DNA from 3 places in the Pantoea phytostimulans genome. Region 2 is predicted to be linked to each of the others. Evidence: predicted binding sites of a transcription regulator. Region 2 holds the regulator's gene; each other region holds the start of a gene.
What was found. The regulator ArgR, encoded in region 2, controls arginine synthesis, uptake and breakdown. The targets are predictions, from matches to a motif close to ANTGAATAAAAATACANT.
Positions count from the first base shown of each region.

Region 1: argF (ornithine carbamoyltransferase) is a predicted target of ArgR. The motif match lies at 1,744-1,761, and genes of this name have one in related genera.
Region 3: argC (N-acetyl-gamma-glutamyl-phosphate reductase) is a predicted target of ArgR. The motif match lies at 1,875-1,892, and genes of this name have one in related genera.

Region 1 is NZ_CP173698.1:3,617,499-3,622,419, reverse strand. Features, by position in the region: gene ACF2G4_RS16855 (GNAT family N-acetyltransferase) at 1-350, shown strand, start outside; gene miaE (tRNA isopentenyl-2-thiomethyl-A-37 hydroxylase MiaE) at 391-1,152, opposite strand; gene rraB (ribonuclease E inhibitor RraB) at 1,207-1,623, opposite strand; gene argF (ornithine carbamoyltransferase) at 1,786-2,793, shown strand; gene pyrB (aspartate carbamoyltransferase) at 3,036-3,971, shown strand; gene pyrI (aspartate carbamoyltransferase regulatory subunit) at 3,984-4,448, shown strand; gene ridA (2-iminobutanoate/2-iminopropanoate deaminase) at 4,524-4,910, shown strand.
Region 2 is NZ_CP173698.1:2,616,780-2,621,700, reverse strand. Features, by position in the region: gene ACF2G4_RS12185 (YdgH/BhsA/McbA-like domain containing protein) at 1-166, opposite strand, end outside; gene yhcN (peroxide/acid stress response protein YhcN) at 259-522, opposite strand; gene argR (transcriptional regulator ArgR) at 1,009-1,479, opposite strand; gene mdh (malate dehydrogenase) at 1,910-2,848, shown strand; gene mscM (miniconductance mechanosensitive channel MscM) at 2,928-4,921, opposite strand, start outside.
Region 3 is NZ_CP173698.1:2,946,804-2,951,724, reverse strand. Features, by position in the region: gene ppc (phosphoenolpyruvate carboxylase) at 1-308, opposite strand, end outside; gene argE (acetylornithine deacetylase) at 680-1,828, opposite strand; gene argC (N-acetyl-gamma-glutamyl-phosphate reductase) at 1,996-3,000, shown strand; gene argB (acetylglutamate kinase) at 3,019-3,795, shown strand; gene ACF2G4_RS13795 (argininosuccinate synthase) at 3,820-4,921, shown strand, end outside.

The DNA of each region.
Region 1 (4,921 bases), 1.0 Mb from region 2:
CTGAGGTTTACAGCGCCGAACACAGCGCTTATTGGATTGTCGAATATCAAGGCAAAGTAATGGGCGGCGGCGGCATCGCCGCCCTGGCCTGTAGCGCGCCAGATATCTGTGAGTTGCAAAAGATGTATTTCATGCCCGATGTGCGCGGCTTAGGTTTGGCGCGTGAACTGGCAATCTGTGCCATGGAACATGCGCGCCAGCGCGGTTTTCGTCGCTGCTATCTTGAAACCACCGCCAGCCTGACGCGGGCGATCAAACTCTATGAGTCGCTGGGTTTTGAATTAATTGATCGCGCCATGGGCTGCACCGGCCATGTAGATTGTGAAGTGCGGATGTTGAAAGTGCTGTAATCCTGTCCCTCATCCGCTTGCGGATGAGGGAAAAAAACCGTCAAAACGCGGGCAGACCGCTATGAAAACGCAGTTCGTTATCCGGCTCGCTAATTAACCGCCCTTCAGTTTCACCAATCATCTGCACCCTTGGCGCAATATCCTTGGGTGAAATCTGCGCGGCCAGCGTCAAATAATCTTGATAATGACGCGCTTCTGAACGCAACAGCGAAATATAAAAGGCCTCCAGTTCGCTATCCAGATAGGGCGCTAAACTGGCGAACCGTTCGCAGGAGCGCGCTTCAATATAGGCACCACAAATCAGCTTGTCGATCAGCGTATCTGGCTCGTGCGTGGTGACTTCGCGCAGCAGCGATTTTGCATAACGGCTTGAGGTGATTTTTTGATAAACCAACCCGCGCGACTGCATAATTTCCCAAACCTGATAAAAGTGATGCAGCTCTTCTTTAATCAGCAGCACCATCTTCTCAACCAAATCATCCGCCCACGGCAATTCATTGCGAACAATAACGCGTTTGGTCAGGTTTTTATGCGCGTTAATGAAATCGCTGTCGCCATCTTCGCGAAAGATAAAATCTTCATACGGCTTCAACCAGGCACGAATAGCCTCGCCGCTGGGCTTGTCAGCGACATATTTGCGAATCAACCACACCGCGGTTTGTGCCGCCTTGAGCTCGCAAACCAGATGATCGGTCAGTAACAGCGTAAGGTTTTCCGGCTTGCGCGCTTCGTCTATCCAGGCTTGCGGCGTACGGCAATGAAGGAATTGATAGATGGGTTCGAGTAACGGTGCGTAGTTCATCAGATTAAAACGTGGGTTAAAAAAGGAGGCGGAGCATGCTCCGCCCGCTAGAAATTAGTGACGAATACCGTCATCTTCTTCGTCATCGAGGATTTCGTCGTCTTCATCTTCCGCGTCTGGATCTTCGAAATAGGTGCCCCAACCGTCATAATCGACGTTGTATTTACCAATCAGATTCACCAGTTGCTCGACCTGTGCATCAATCAGCTCTGGCTTTAACGCCGCTTCGCTGATGATATCCACGCACATCACCGTGGTGCCATCTTCCAGCTCCAGCTCTTCCGGCTCGGTCACTTCATAGCCCAGCTTGAACGCATCTACAGCGGCTTTTTCAAGTGAGTCAAAGTTGTTGCATGAGAGATGATGCTCAATGGTATAGAGCGCGTCGGGATCGCTGCCATCCTCCAGCAGCTCTTCAATGATCAGGCGCGTCTCTTCACGCTGCTCTTCCAACAATGCTTCATATGCCATGGCGATGTCCTCTCTGAGTTTGGCAATAATCAAGTATTTTCCCACACTGCCCGGCGCGCCACTACACAAAACGAAAAGTTTATTCACGCCGGGGTTGAAAATGCATATTCATACGGTTAGATTGAATTTTAATTCATTTGCATTGGTTACATGGAGCGCTGCATGAGTCAGCTTTATCAACGCCATTTCCTGAGATTACTGGATTTTTCCCCTGCCGAAATCGATTATCTGCTTACCCTTTCAGCTGAATTAAAAAGCACAAAAAAAAGTGCGACTGAAAAGCAGTATCTGAAAGGCAAAAACATTGCGCTCATCTTCGAAAAAGACTCGACCCGTACCCGATGCTCTTTCGAAGTTGCCGCTTACGATCAAGGCGCAAACGTCACCTATCTCGGCCCAAGCGGTAGCCAGATTGGCCATAAAGAATCGATGAAAGATACCGCACGCGTTTTAGGCCGCATGTATGACGGCATACAATATCGCGGCTATGGCCAGGCGTTGGTTGAAACTCTGGCTGAATATGCCGGTGTGCCGGTGTGGAATGGCTTAACCACAGAGTTTCATCCTACGCAGTTACTCGCCGATCTACTGACCATGCAGGAACAGCTGCCGACTAAAAAACTCAGCGAAATGACGTTGGTCTACGTTGGTGATGCGCGTAACAACATGGGGAATACCATGCTGGAAGCCGCCGCGTTGGTAGGGTTAGATCTGCGTTTAGTGGCGCCAAAAGGCTGCTGGCCGGAAGAAGAGCTGGTGGCACATTGTCGCCAGGCGGCACAGCAAACCGGTGGCAAAATCACGCTGACCGAAAACATTGCTGAAGGCGTACAAGGTGCGGACTTTATCTATACCGACGTTTGGGTATCGATGGGCGAACCTAAAGCGGTGTGGGAAGAGCGTATCGCCTTGCTGCGGGGTTATCAGGTTAACAGCGAGATGCTGGCGCTGACCGGCAACCCAGCGGTGAAATTTTTGCATTGTCTACCCGCCTTCCATGATGATCAAACCACCCTGGGACGCCAGATGGCGGAACAATATGGTTTGCACAAGGGTATGGAAGTCAGTGATGAGGTGTTCGAATCCGCGCACAGCGTGGTCTTTGATCAGGCGGAAAACCGTATGCATACCATTAAGGCGGTGATGGTGGCGACGCTCGGCCAGCGATAAATAAGCCGGAGCAAACGTTTTCGTTGTGTGCGATTTACCCTTGAAGCAAATTACTGAATGCGTATAATGCGCCACAATTTGCCGGAGGAAACATGCAACAGCGCAACGAAAAATTTGACGCCCAATCTCGCCTGAATGCAGGCGGCGCATCTGTTTCTTTCCGTCATCGACCCGATCTTAAAAAAGCCCCTTAATCAGGGGCTTTTTTTTGTCTGAAATCCGGCAGCGCAGAGGAGAGAGCTATGGCTAACCCGCTATATCGCAAGCACATTATTTCAATTAACGATCTCAGCCGCGACGAGCTGGAGTTGGTGCTGCATACCGCCGCGCAGCTCAAAGCCAACCCGCAGCCGGAGTTATTAAAACACAACGTGATCGCCAGCTGCTTTTTTGAGGCATCGACGCGAACCCGTTTGTCGTTCGAATCCGCCATGCATCGTTTAGGCGCCTCGGTTGTCGGCTTTTCTGACGGCAGCAATACGTCGCTGGGCAAAAAAGGTGAAACGCTGGCGGACACCATTTCAGTGATCAGCACCTACGTTGATGCGATTGTGATGCGTCATCCGCAAGAAGGCGCAGCGCGTCTGGCAACGGAGTTTTCCGGCGGTATTCCTGTGCTTAACGCCGGTGATGGCGCGAATCAGCACCCGACACAAACCCTGCTGGATCTGTTTACCATTCGCGAAACGCAAAGTCGCCTCGACAACTTCAATGTCGCCATGGTCGGCGACCTGAAATATGGCCGCACCGTGCATTCACTGACGCAGGCGCTGGCCAAATTTGATGGCAACCGCTTCTTCTTCATCGCACCCGATGCGTTGGCGATGCCGGCTTACATCACTGACATGCTGGATGAGCAGAACATTACATGGTCGCGTCACGACAGTTTTGAAGAGGTGATGCCAGAGCTGGATATTCTCTATATGACGCGCGTGCAAAAAGAGCGTCTTGATCCGTCCGAATATGCCAACGTGAAAGCCCAGTTCATTCTTCGCGCCGCCGATTTAGCCGATGCGCGTGACAATATGAAGGTGCTGCATCCGCTGCCGCGCATCGATGAAATTACTACCGATGTGGATAAAACGCCTTACGCCTGGTATTTCCAGCAGGCCGGCAATGGCATTTACGCGCGTCAGGCTTTGCTGGCGTTGGTACTTAACAGCGAACTCGCCCTGTAAGGAGCAAACAGCATGACTCACGACAATAAATTGCAGGTCGAAGCGATCAAACGCGGCACAGTAATCGACCACATTCCCGCTCAGGTTGGCTTTAAGCTGCTGTCGCTGTTTCGCCTGACCGAGACCGATCAGCGCATTACTATCGGCTTGAATTTGCCGTCAGGTGAAATGGGCCGCAAAGATTTGATCAAGATTGAAAACACTTTTCTCACTGATGACCAGATCAACCAGCTGGCAGTTTACGCGCCACATGCGACGGTCAACCGTATCGACGAATATGAAGTGGTCGCAAAGATTGCGCCCACCTTGCCGGACCGCATCGACCGTGTGCTGACTTGCCCGAACAGCAACTGCATTAGCCGCAGCGAGCCGGTGTTCTCCAGCTTTGCGGTGAAAAGTCGTGCCGATGATGTGCATTTGAAGTGCAAATATTGCGAGAAAGAGTTCGCTCGTCATGTGGTGTTGGGTCACTGGTAATCCATTTTCTCGTCCCTATAATGGAACCGTCGGCGGCGCTGTGATGCCGCTATTGCACACAACCCAGGAGCAATAATGTCTCGCGAAATCAGTACGGAAAAAGCCCCGGCAGCAATCGGTCCTTATGTTCAGGGCGTTGATCTTGGCAGCATGATTATCACTTCGGGCCAGATTCCCGTTGATCCGGCAACCGGCACTGTTGCAGACGATGTCTCAGCCCAGGCGCGCCAGTCACTGGAAAATGTGAAGGCGATTGTTGAAGCGGCAGGTTTGAAAGTGGGCGATATCGTGAAAACCACCGTTTTCGTCAAAGACCTGAACGACTTTGCTACCGTGAACGCCACGTATGAAGCGTTTTTCACCGAGCATGACGCCAGTTTCCCAGCCCGTTCATGTGTTGAAGTGGCGCGTTTGCCGAAAGACGTGAAGATTGAGATTGAGGCGATCGCGGTTCGCCGTTGATTTTGTCCTCT
Region 2 (4,921 bases):
CTTCACGGATATTCGTCTGATCACCATCACGACCACTTACGGTAATGGTTTGATTCATAGGCTGTAGAGTCTGCGCCTGTTGATTTGAAACCAAGCTGGCAGCGCTAGCGCCAAATGACAGAACAGAAGCCAGACTTAATACGGCAAGGGTTAATTTGGTTTTCATGATTCACTCTCCTGAAATTTGAGGTGGCAACCCGAAGTGCATATGCGCGCTTCAAAAAGGCCGCCCGTTATCTGTTGTCTTATCGCCTGAACTTAGTTGTAAAGTTCAGCCGTCGCGTGGTAGTTGCCGTTGTTGTAAGCCTCAATCACACGATAGGCTTTTGCGCCTTGCTGATCGGCTTTATCACTCAGCTTCTGGTTGATATCCATTGGCGAGCCAGCGACACCGCTAACACTTATGGTGCCAACGGACTGCAAATTTTGCGCTTGCGAAGTATTGATAGAATCAGCTGCAACAGCACCAAATGACAGGGCAGATAGAATACTCAGGGTGGCGATAGTGGTTTTAACGTTCATATATATTTCCTCGTCGTCTGTTTTTATCTTTTTGTTTGTGTGATTCGCATCACGAAAACAAGTATAGAACTAATAACGGAAGAAATTAATACTCTGCTAATAATGTTTTTTTGCGATTCTTTATCCTTATGACATATTTTAATAACCTTAAGTTATAAAAAGTGGTTATAAAATGAGCTTGGGTGGTTAATTTCACGTTAAAACAGTGACATGCATCACTTTGTCTTTTTGTGCGAAAAGTAATGGTCGATATGGCTACAGGTTGATTTAGATCTGGGTAATGACGCTAAGTCTGTGATGTAAAGCAGTGTAAAATAGCGCAAAAGGTTAAGTTGGCGCAAAGGTTTAACCATTTTCGCGCAGCGCTAAATATGAAGCAATTTAATTTCAATGTACTGAATTTTAAGAAAAAAATTGAGTTTCTTGTGTAACAGAGAGAAAAGAACGCGTAACCGGCAGGTTAACTGCCGGCAGCCAAAGCGGGGTTTATAGCTCTTGTTCGAATAAAACCAGAATAGCGTCGTGCAGTTGTTTAACTGTGAAGGCGCGGGCAGGGGTGATAAAGATGGTGTCATCACCTGCAATAGTGCCAAGAATACCTTCTGATTTTCCTAAGGAGTCCAGCAAGCGTGCAATCAACTGAGCCGCGCCGGGACTGGTATGAATCACCACCAGCGCATCGTTGTAATCGATATCCAGCACCAAATTTTTCAGTGGACTGGTGGTGGTGGGCACGCCTAATTCTGCAGGTAAACAGTAAACCATCTCCATTTTGGCGTTGCGAGTACGCACTGCGCCAAACTTGGTGAGCATACGAGAAACCTTTGACTGGTTAATATTCTCGAAGCCTTCATCCTGCAGCGCCTGAACAATCTCGCCTTGGGAACTGAACTTTTCTTCTTTTAATAAGGCTTTAAAGGCCTTAATCAGATCGTCTTGTTTGGATGGGTTTCGCATAGGTTACCAATAAAAAAGGGGAATAACCGGGATTCAGCCCACGGCAGAGCGATGATTATGCATTTAAATGAATTTTTATTCAATTGGTTAGCAAGTGAGCTATCTGAAGCGGCCAGCGGGCGTGGATAATAGCAAAGATTTTTGTTCAGACCAAAACCGCGCTTTATGACGCATCAGGGCAAAGGTTGCAAAGTTGTTATACTATTGGAGATGTAGCAACAGATAACGAACACAGCCGTTCTCTGTCTGCAGACGGCGAAGTTGTCGGTCATTCAGGTAATGAGATGATAAGTAATTATTGAATCCGGAGATTAAGCGCGTTAGCACGTAGAATGAGCGCGGATAATCGTCATCGCCTGAGCTGTTGATTAAGGTCTGACTCAGATGGAATTTCGGCTCTTCTCTGCCCCACCTTAATAAGGAGTCACGAATGAAAGTTGCCGTCCTCGGTGCTGCAGGTGGCATTGGCCAAGCGCTCGCACTCTTACTCAAAACGCAGCTTCCTGCGGGTTCAGAACTCACCCTTTATGATATCGCCGCGGTTACGCCTGGCGTCGCTGTCGATCTCAGCCATATTCCTACTGCGGTAAAAATTCAAGGTTTCAGTGGAGAAGATGCCACGCCAGCCCTGACAGGCGCTGACGTAGTATTAATTTCTGCAGGTGTTGCACGTAAGCCTGGCATGGATCGCGCTGACCTGTTTAACGTCAACGCGGGCATTGTCCGTAACCTGATTGATCAGGTTGCTCAAACTGCACCTAAAGCGTTAATTGGCGTCATCACTAATCCCGTCAACACTACGGTAGCCATTGCCGCTGAAGTGCTTAAAAAACATGGCGTGTATGATAAAAACCGCCTGTTTGGTGTCACTACGCTCGATATCATTCGCGCCAATACTTTTGTTGCTGAACTAAAAGGCAAATCACCGGGCGATATTGAAGTTCCGGTCATCGGTGGGCATTCGGGCGTGACTATTCTGCCGCTGCTGTCACAGGTTAAAGGCGTCAGCTTTAGCGATCAGGAAGTCAGGGACTTAACCAAACGCATTCAGAATGCAGGTACTGAAGTGGTAGAAGCCAAAGCGGGTGGTGGTTCAGCAACGTTATCCATGGGACAAGCGGCAGCGCGCCTTGGCTTGTCACTGGTACGCGCCTTACAAGGCGAAGAGAACGTGGTGGAATGTGCCTATGTCGAAGGCGATGGGGAATATGCGCGCTTTTTCTCACAACCGCTGCTGCTGGGGAAAAATGGCGTCGCTGAACGCAAGCCATTGGGTAACTTAAGCAGTTTTGAGCAGCAGGCACTGGATGGCATGTTAGAAACCCTGAAGAAAGATATCGCGCAGGGTGAAGAGTTTGTGAAGCAGTAAGCGTAAGTGTGAGATAAACAGGAAAACGCCCGGCTTAACCGGGCGTTTTTGTTTGCTCTTTGTCCCTACAAACCTTTTTCTACAAACCACCTGATTTGAAATTACGTGACGCGGGCGCGCCATTGGTCGCTGGCGCTTTCTTGCCCAACGTTTCCATTCGCATCTGGAATGGAGGGAAGGGCATTTCAATGCCGTGCTGGTCAAAGCCTTGCAGGATGAGCTGATGCAATTCATGGCGCAGCGGCATGCGATGCCCCATCTCAGCGGCATGAACACGCAATTCAAACAGTTGAATGCCCTGCTGTAAATCAACCAGGAATGCTTCTGGTGGTGGAGTATCCAGAACATAACTGCAGCGCTCGGCGGCCTGTTTCAAAATGGTCGTAACCTCTTCACTGCTCACTTTCGCAGGCGCTGGAATGGTTAACACCACACGTGTTACTGAATCTGACAAGGACCAGTTAACAAACTGCTCGGTAATGAACGCTTTGTTAGGCACGATAATCTCTTTGCGGTCCCAATCGGTAATGGTGGTCGCACGGGTATTGATTCGGGTAATGCTGCCGGTGAGATCGCGAATTGTCACGGTATCACCGATGCGAATAGGTTTTTCAAACAGAATAATCAGGCCAGAAATAAAGTTGGCGAAAATCTCCTGCAAACCAAAGCCCAATCCAACACCGAGTGCGGCGACCAGCCACTGCAGTTTCGACCACTCAATACCAATCAATGAGAAACCCAGCAGGCCACCAATTAACAGCAACACATATTTGGTTAGCGTGGTAATGGCGTAACCGGTGCCAGGCGTAAGATCAAGGTGTTGTAGCAGAGCCAACTCCAACAGTGCGGGCATATTACGTACCAGCTGCGTGGTGATAATAAACACCAGGATCGCAATCAATACTGAGCCAAGCGTGATCGGTTGAATGCTCTCGACGCCTTGTATAGAAGTGTTCACATCCCACAGACGGATATTCTCAAGGAAGCCGAAGGCCGAATGAATTTCTGACCACAGGACAATCACCGAAACCAAAGCAATCAAGGTGAGAATAGAACGCACCAGCCGCAACGATTGCGCACTAATGGCATCAAGATCAATGACCGGTTCTTCTATCTCAATCGCATCCACATTTTGCGCGCCTTGCTCTTTCTCTTCTTCGCTGCGTGCGCGGTTTGCCAATATATCGGCACGGCGTGCGCGGGCACGATCAAAGCCGAGGCGACGGCGCTGAATCAACATCCAGCGACGAATAATGTGGTAAATGATCAACAACAAGAACCAGATCGCTACCGAGGTTTCCAGACGTGCCAACAGCGCCTGCGCGGTCGCCAGATAACCAATCGCCGAGGCGAGGGCGGCGAGCAGGGGGATCGCAATCATCAAATTCCACAACACGCGGTTAATGATGTTTTCGCCGTTGCCTTCTTTATCCAGATGTAACGGAATACCGGCGCGTTTCAGGCTAACGGTAACCAGGCTGATTGCACCACAGATCAGGATAAAACAGAGGCGGCCTAGCGAGGAGGAGAACTGGCGATCCTCGAGGTTGCTAAAGGCGATCAGCAACATAATCAGCGGCACAATCAGGCCGATACTCAGCGAGTAATAACGCATTGCGCGCGCCACGCGGCTCTGGGGCCAGCGGAAGTGCACAATGAACAAACCGTTTTTACGTGCAAACGCAGCGCTGATCATAAACGCCCACAGCAGCGGCAGCGTGGCGGTAATGCCATCGCCAATCGCAACTGCGATCGGATAAGGCCAGGCATTTTGCAAACCATATCCCAGTGCGCCCCATAATACCGGCAGCGGTAACGCCACCAGAATCGACCAAAACACGGTGCGAATCGTCAGGCGAAAACGATCCTGCGTTACCTTGCCGACTTTGCTGGCAGAGCGATCAAGGAAGCCGTTGAAATGACGGCGTGAACTAATACTGAAACCCACCAATAAAACCGCGCCGATAATAGGCAGCACCGTGGCACGGCTGGTAAACATCATCGCCAGCGCTTTGCCGAGCTGGCCTAAGGTGTCGAGCGACAGCAGACGCGACAGATCCTTAGCCAGCTCCA
Region 3 (4,921 bases), 330 kb from region 2:
AGTTCCGGGTGGTTCGCCCCTTCGCCGCTGTGAGAAATAGTTTGATACTGTTCAGCCACATTGGTGAGGTTAAGGAACTGACTAAACGCACGCGCGACGGGCAGAAGCTCGTCATTAGACAAATTTTGCAGCGTGTTCAGCAGTTCCTTGCGATGAGTGTCATTTCCTGCACGGGATGACTTGGACAGTTTGCGGATGGTTTCCACCCGGTCGAGGATGTTCTCTCCAAGCGCATCCTTAATCGTATCCCCGAGCAGTTTGCCGAGCATACTGACATTACTTCGCATTGCGGAATATTGTTCGTTCATTTGACCCTGACACCCTTATCGTCTTAATAAACTTCTACACCCAGCCGTTTTCAGGCCGCAAAAAAAAGCAGACAACTTTTACTTTTCTCAGTCACAACCGCGTGTCGCTTCTGAGGATTCGCTCAGTTGCTGCCTTTCTGCAATCTGAAATTGTTTGGATAATCACCCAATGGGCATAACATCGTCTTTTATCTAGCCACGTAATGCTTCATTCGTCAATTGACTTAAAGTGAAGCAAACGTGCAGCTAAATGACGGAAATTCATAGAATTTAACTGACAGGAAGCGGGATAAGTTATTCTTATTGCTAAATCCCACAGAATGACGGGGCATTTTGCTGTTAATACAGTGAAATGCCCCATTTGATGTTAATCAGTGACAAAAATGCTGCACGACCTGATTTATCAGCTCACGAGTCGGCTTAATAAATGCAGTATCAATAAATTCATCTGGCTGGTGTGCCTGATTAATTGATCCTGGGCCTAAAACCAAGGTTGGGCACAATTGCTGAATAAAAGGCGCTTCGGTGCAGTAGTTCACCACTTCAGTCGGCGTACCCAGCAATTTTTCCACCACTTTCACCAGTTCATGATTGGCAGGGCATTCATATCCGGGAATCGGCGGATGCAGTTCGCCTACCGTAATGCGACCCGGCCAGCGCGCACTTACGGGTGCCAGCGCGTCGTTAAGTAATTCGTCTAAATCACTCAGTGTCAGACCCGGCAGCGGACGAATATCCATGTGCAGTTCACAGCAGGCACAAATGCGGTTTGCCGCATCACCACCATGAATATGGCCAAAGTTCATGGTTGGATAGGGAATCGCAAATGCGTCATGGTGATAACGCTCTTTCAACGTGTTACGCAGCTGCATTAAATGACCAATGGCATCATGCATCAGCTCAATCGCATTCACGCCGCGAGAAGGATCGCTGGAGTGGCCCGACTGGCCCTGAACACGAATCGCATTGGAAAGATGGCCTTTGTGAGCGCGTACGGGTTTCAGCGAAGTCGGCTCGCCGATGATCGCGCAATCTGGACGCAACTGAGTCGACTCAGAAAAATACTTAGCGCCCGCCATGGTGGTTTCTTCGTCAGCGGTGGCCAGAATGTAGAGCGGTTTGCTTAGAGTGGTCACGTCCACATCACGCAGCGTATCGAGAATGAAAGCAAAAAAGCCTTTCATATCGGCAGTGCCTAAACCGTAGAGCTTGTTGTCATGCTCAGTTAGCGTGAAGGGATCACGCGTCCAGCGCCCATCGTCGAAGGGGACGGTGTCGGTGTGACCGGCGAGCAGCAGCCCGCCAGCCCCAATTCCGGTGCGGGCCAGCATGTTGAATTTATTGCGCGTGCCGGGTACCGGCTGCACTTCAACGCTGAAGCCGAGGTCACGGAACCAGCCGGCCAACAAATTGATTAAAGTTTCATTACTCTGATCCAGCGCAGCGTCGGTTGCGCTGATTGATGGCGTAGCGATCAACTGGCGGTACAGTTCGATAAAAGGCGGTAATTTTGACTTCACTGTTGACGGTCCTTGAGTTAGGATGTATCAATATTCATGCATTAATAGTGAATAAAAATACATAAACGTCGTCTGCATGTGAACCTAAATTTTCTGCAAACGACATCGTGGGCAACGGGGCAAGGCCGCGACCCGGAACGTGTGACTGTAAAAAGGTATACAGCCTGATGTTGAATACGCTGATCGTTGGTGCCAGTGGTTACGCTGGCGTAGAGCTTGCCACCTTCCTGAATCGCCATCCACATATGAACATAACCGCTTTGGCGGTTTCAGCGCAAAGCCCTGACGCCGGAAAGCGCTTATCTGAACTTCATCCACAGCTAAAAGGTGTGGTTGATCTGCCGCTGCAACCGCTCAGCAGTGCAGCTGAGTGGGCAGATAAAGTCGATGTGGTGTTCCTGGCGACTGCCCACGAAGTTAGCCATGATCTGGCGCCGGAATTTCTTAAGGCCGGCTGCGTGGTATTCGATTTGTCAGGCGCTTTCCGCGTTAACGATGGCAACTTCTATACCCAATATTACGGTTTTACTCATCAGCATGGCGACTGGCTGGATAAAGCAGTTTACGGCCTGGCTGAGTTTCAGCACGAGAAAATTAAAGAAGCGCAGCTGGTCGCCGTGCCGGGTTGTTACCCAACGGCATCTCAGCTGGCGTTGAAACCGCTGTTGGATGCAGGCCTGCTGAATGAGGCGCAATGGCCAGTGATCAACGCGACCAGCGGCGTGAGCGGTGCAGGGCGTAAAGCCAACGTGGGCACCAGCTTTTGCGAAGTGAGTTTGCAGCCTTACGGACTGTTTAATCATCGTCATCACCCCGAAATCGTGGCGCATCTTGGTACGCCGGTGATTTTTACCCCACATCTCGGCAGCTTCCCGCGTGGAATTTTGGCCACAATCACCTGCCGCCTGAAAGCAGGCGTGAGCCGCGAAGATATCGCGGAAGCGTTCCATAACGCCTATCACGACAAACCGCTGGTGCGGGTTTACGAAGAAGGCGTTCCGGCGTTGAAAGCGGTGGTTGGCCTGCCTTATTGTGATATTGGTTTTGCCGTACAGGGCGAGCATTTAATTGTGGTCGCAGCCGAAGACAATTTGCTGAAAGGTGCTGCGTCGCAGGCGGTGCAATGCATGAACATTCGTTTCGGCTTCCCTGAAACGCAGTCACTGATTTAACGGACGAGTGAATTAACGATGAGCAATCCCTTAATTATCAAGCTTGGCGGCGTGTTGTTGGACAGCGAAGAAGCGCTGGCCCGTTTGTTCGATGCGCTGTTGACTTACCGCACCGCGCATCAGCGCCCGTTGATCATCGTTCACGGTGGCGGTTGCCTGGTGGACGAGCTGATGAAAAAACTCGCGCTGCCGGTAAAGAAAAAAGACGGTTTGCGCGTCACGCCTGCCGACCAAATCGACATCATCACCGGTGCGTTGGCAGGAACCGCCAACAAAACGCTGCTGGCGTGGGCGAAAAAATATGGCATTAATTCTGTGGGCCTCTGTGTGGGGGATGCCGGTTTAGTGAATGTGGCGCAGTTCGATGAAGAGCTAGGACATGTTGGCAATGCCACGCCAGGCAATCCTGCGTTACTCAATACCTTGCTGAATGCGGGATATATGCCCGTTGTCAGTTCAATCGGTATTACCGACAGCGGCGAGCTGATGAACGTCAATGCCGACCAAGCCGCGACCGCGCTGGCTGCAACTATCGGTGCCGATTTAGTCTTGCTATCAGATGTCAGCGGTATTCTGGACGGCAAAGGTCAGCGCATCGAAGAGATGACCGCTGAAAAAGCTGAACAGTTAATTGCCCAAGGCATCATTACTGATGGCATGATTGTTAAAGTGCACGCGGCGCTTGATGCCGCCCGCACGCTGGGCCGCCCAGTGGATATCGCCAGCTGGCGTCACGCTGAGCAACTGCCTACTCTTTTTAACGGCGTGTCGATTGGCACCCGGATTCTCGCTTAACGACTCTGATTCAAGGATTACGAAATGCAAACGCAAGGCATCAAAAAAATCGTTCTGGCTTACTCCGGTGGCCTTGATACTTCAGCCATCATTCCATGGCTGAAAGAGAACTATGGCGGCTGTGAAGTGGTCGCGTTCGTGGCAGATATCGGTCAGGAACGCAGCGATCTGGAAGGCGTTGAAAAGAAAGCGCTACAGTCGGGTGCCTCAGAATGTCACGTTGTTGATCTGCGTGAAGAATTTATCAGTGATTATGTCTATCCCGTGCTGCAAACTGGCGCACTGTACGAAGGCACTTATCTGCTGGGCACCTCAATGGCACGTCCAATCATCGCGAAAGCACAGGTGGAGCTGGCGCTGAAAGTGGGTGCTGATGCGCTGTGCCACGGCGCTACTGGTAAAGGTAATGACCAGGTGCGTTTCGAAACCACCTATACCGCGCTGGCCCCACAGCTGAAAGTGGTTGCGCCATGGCGTGAGTGGGACCTGCGTTCACGTGAAGCGCTGCTGGATTACCTGAAAGAACGCAACATTCCAACCACCGCGTCACTGGAAAAGATCTACAGCCGTGACGAAAACGCGTGGCACATCTCTACTGAAGGTGGCGTGCTGGAAAGCCCGGCAAACGCACCAAATAAAGATTGCTGGGTATGGACTGTTGATCCACTGGAAGCGCCAGATCAGCCAGAAGAAGTGACCGTGACCGTAGAAAAAGGGCGTGTGGTCGCCGTAAACGGCGAGAAACTGAGCCCGTTCCAGTGTCTGGAAAAACTGAATGTGCTTGGCGCGAAACATGGCGTGGGGCGTATCGATATCGTAGAAAACCGCTTGGTGGGCATTAAATCTCGCGGCTGCTACGAAACCCCAGGCGGCACCATTATGGTTAACGCGCTGCGTGCGATTGAGCAGCTGGTTCTGGATCGCGACAGCTTCAAATGGCGTGAACAGCTGGGTCATGAAATGTCTTATGTTGTTTACGATGGTCGCTGGTTCGCACCGCTGCGTAAATCGATTCAAGCCGCAGCCGAATCGCTGGCGGAAGAGGTGAATGGCGAAGTGGTTCTGCAGCTTTACAAAGGCCAGGCGACTGCCACGCAGAAGCGTTCTGCAAACAGCCTCTATTCAG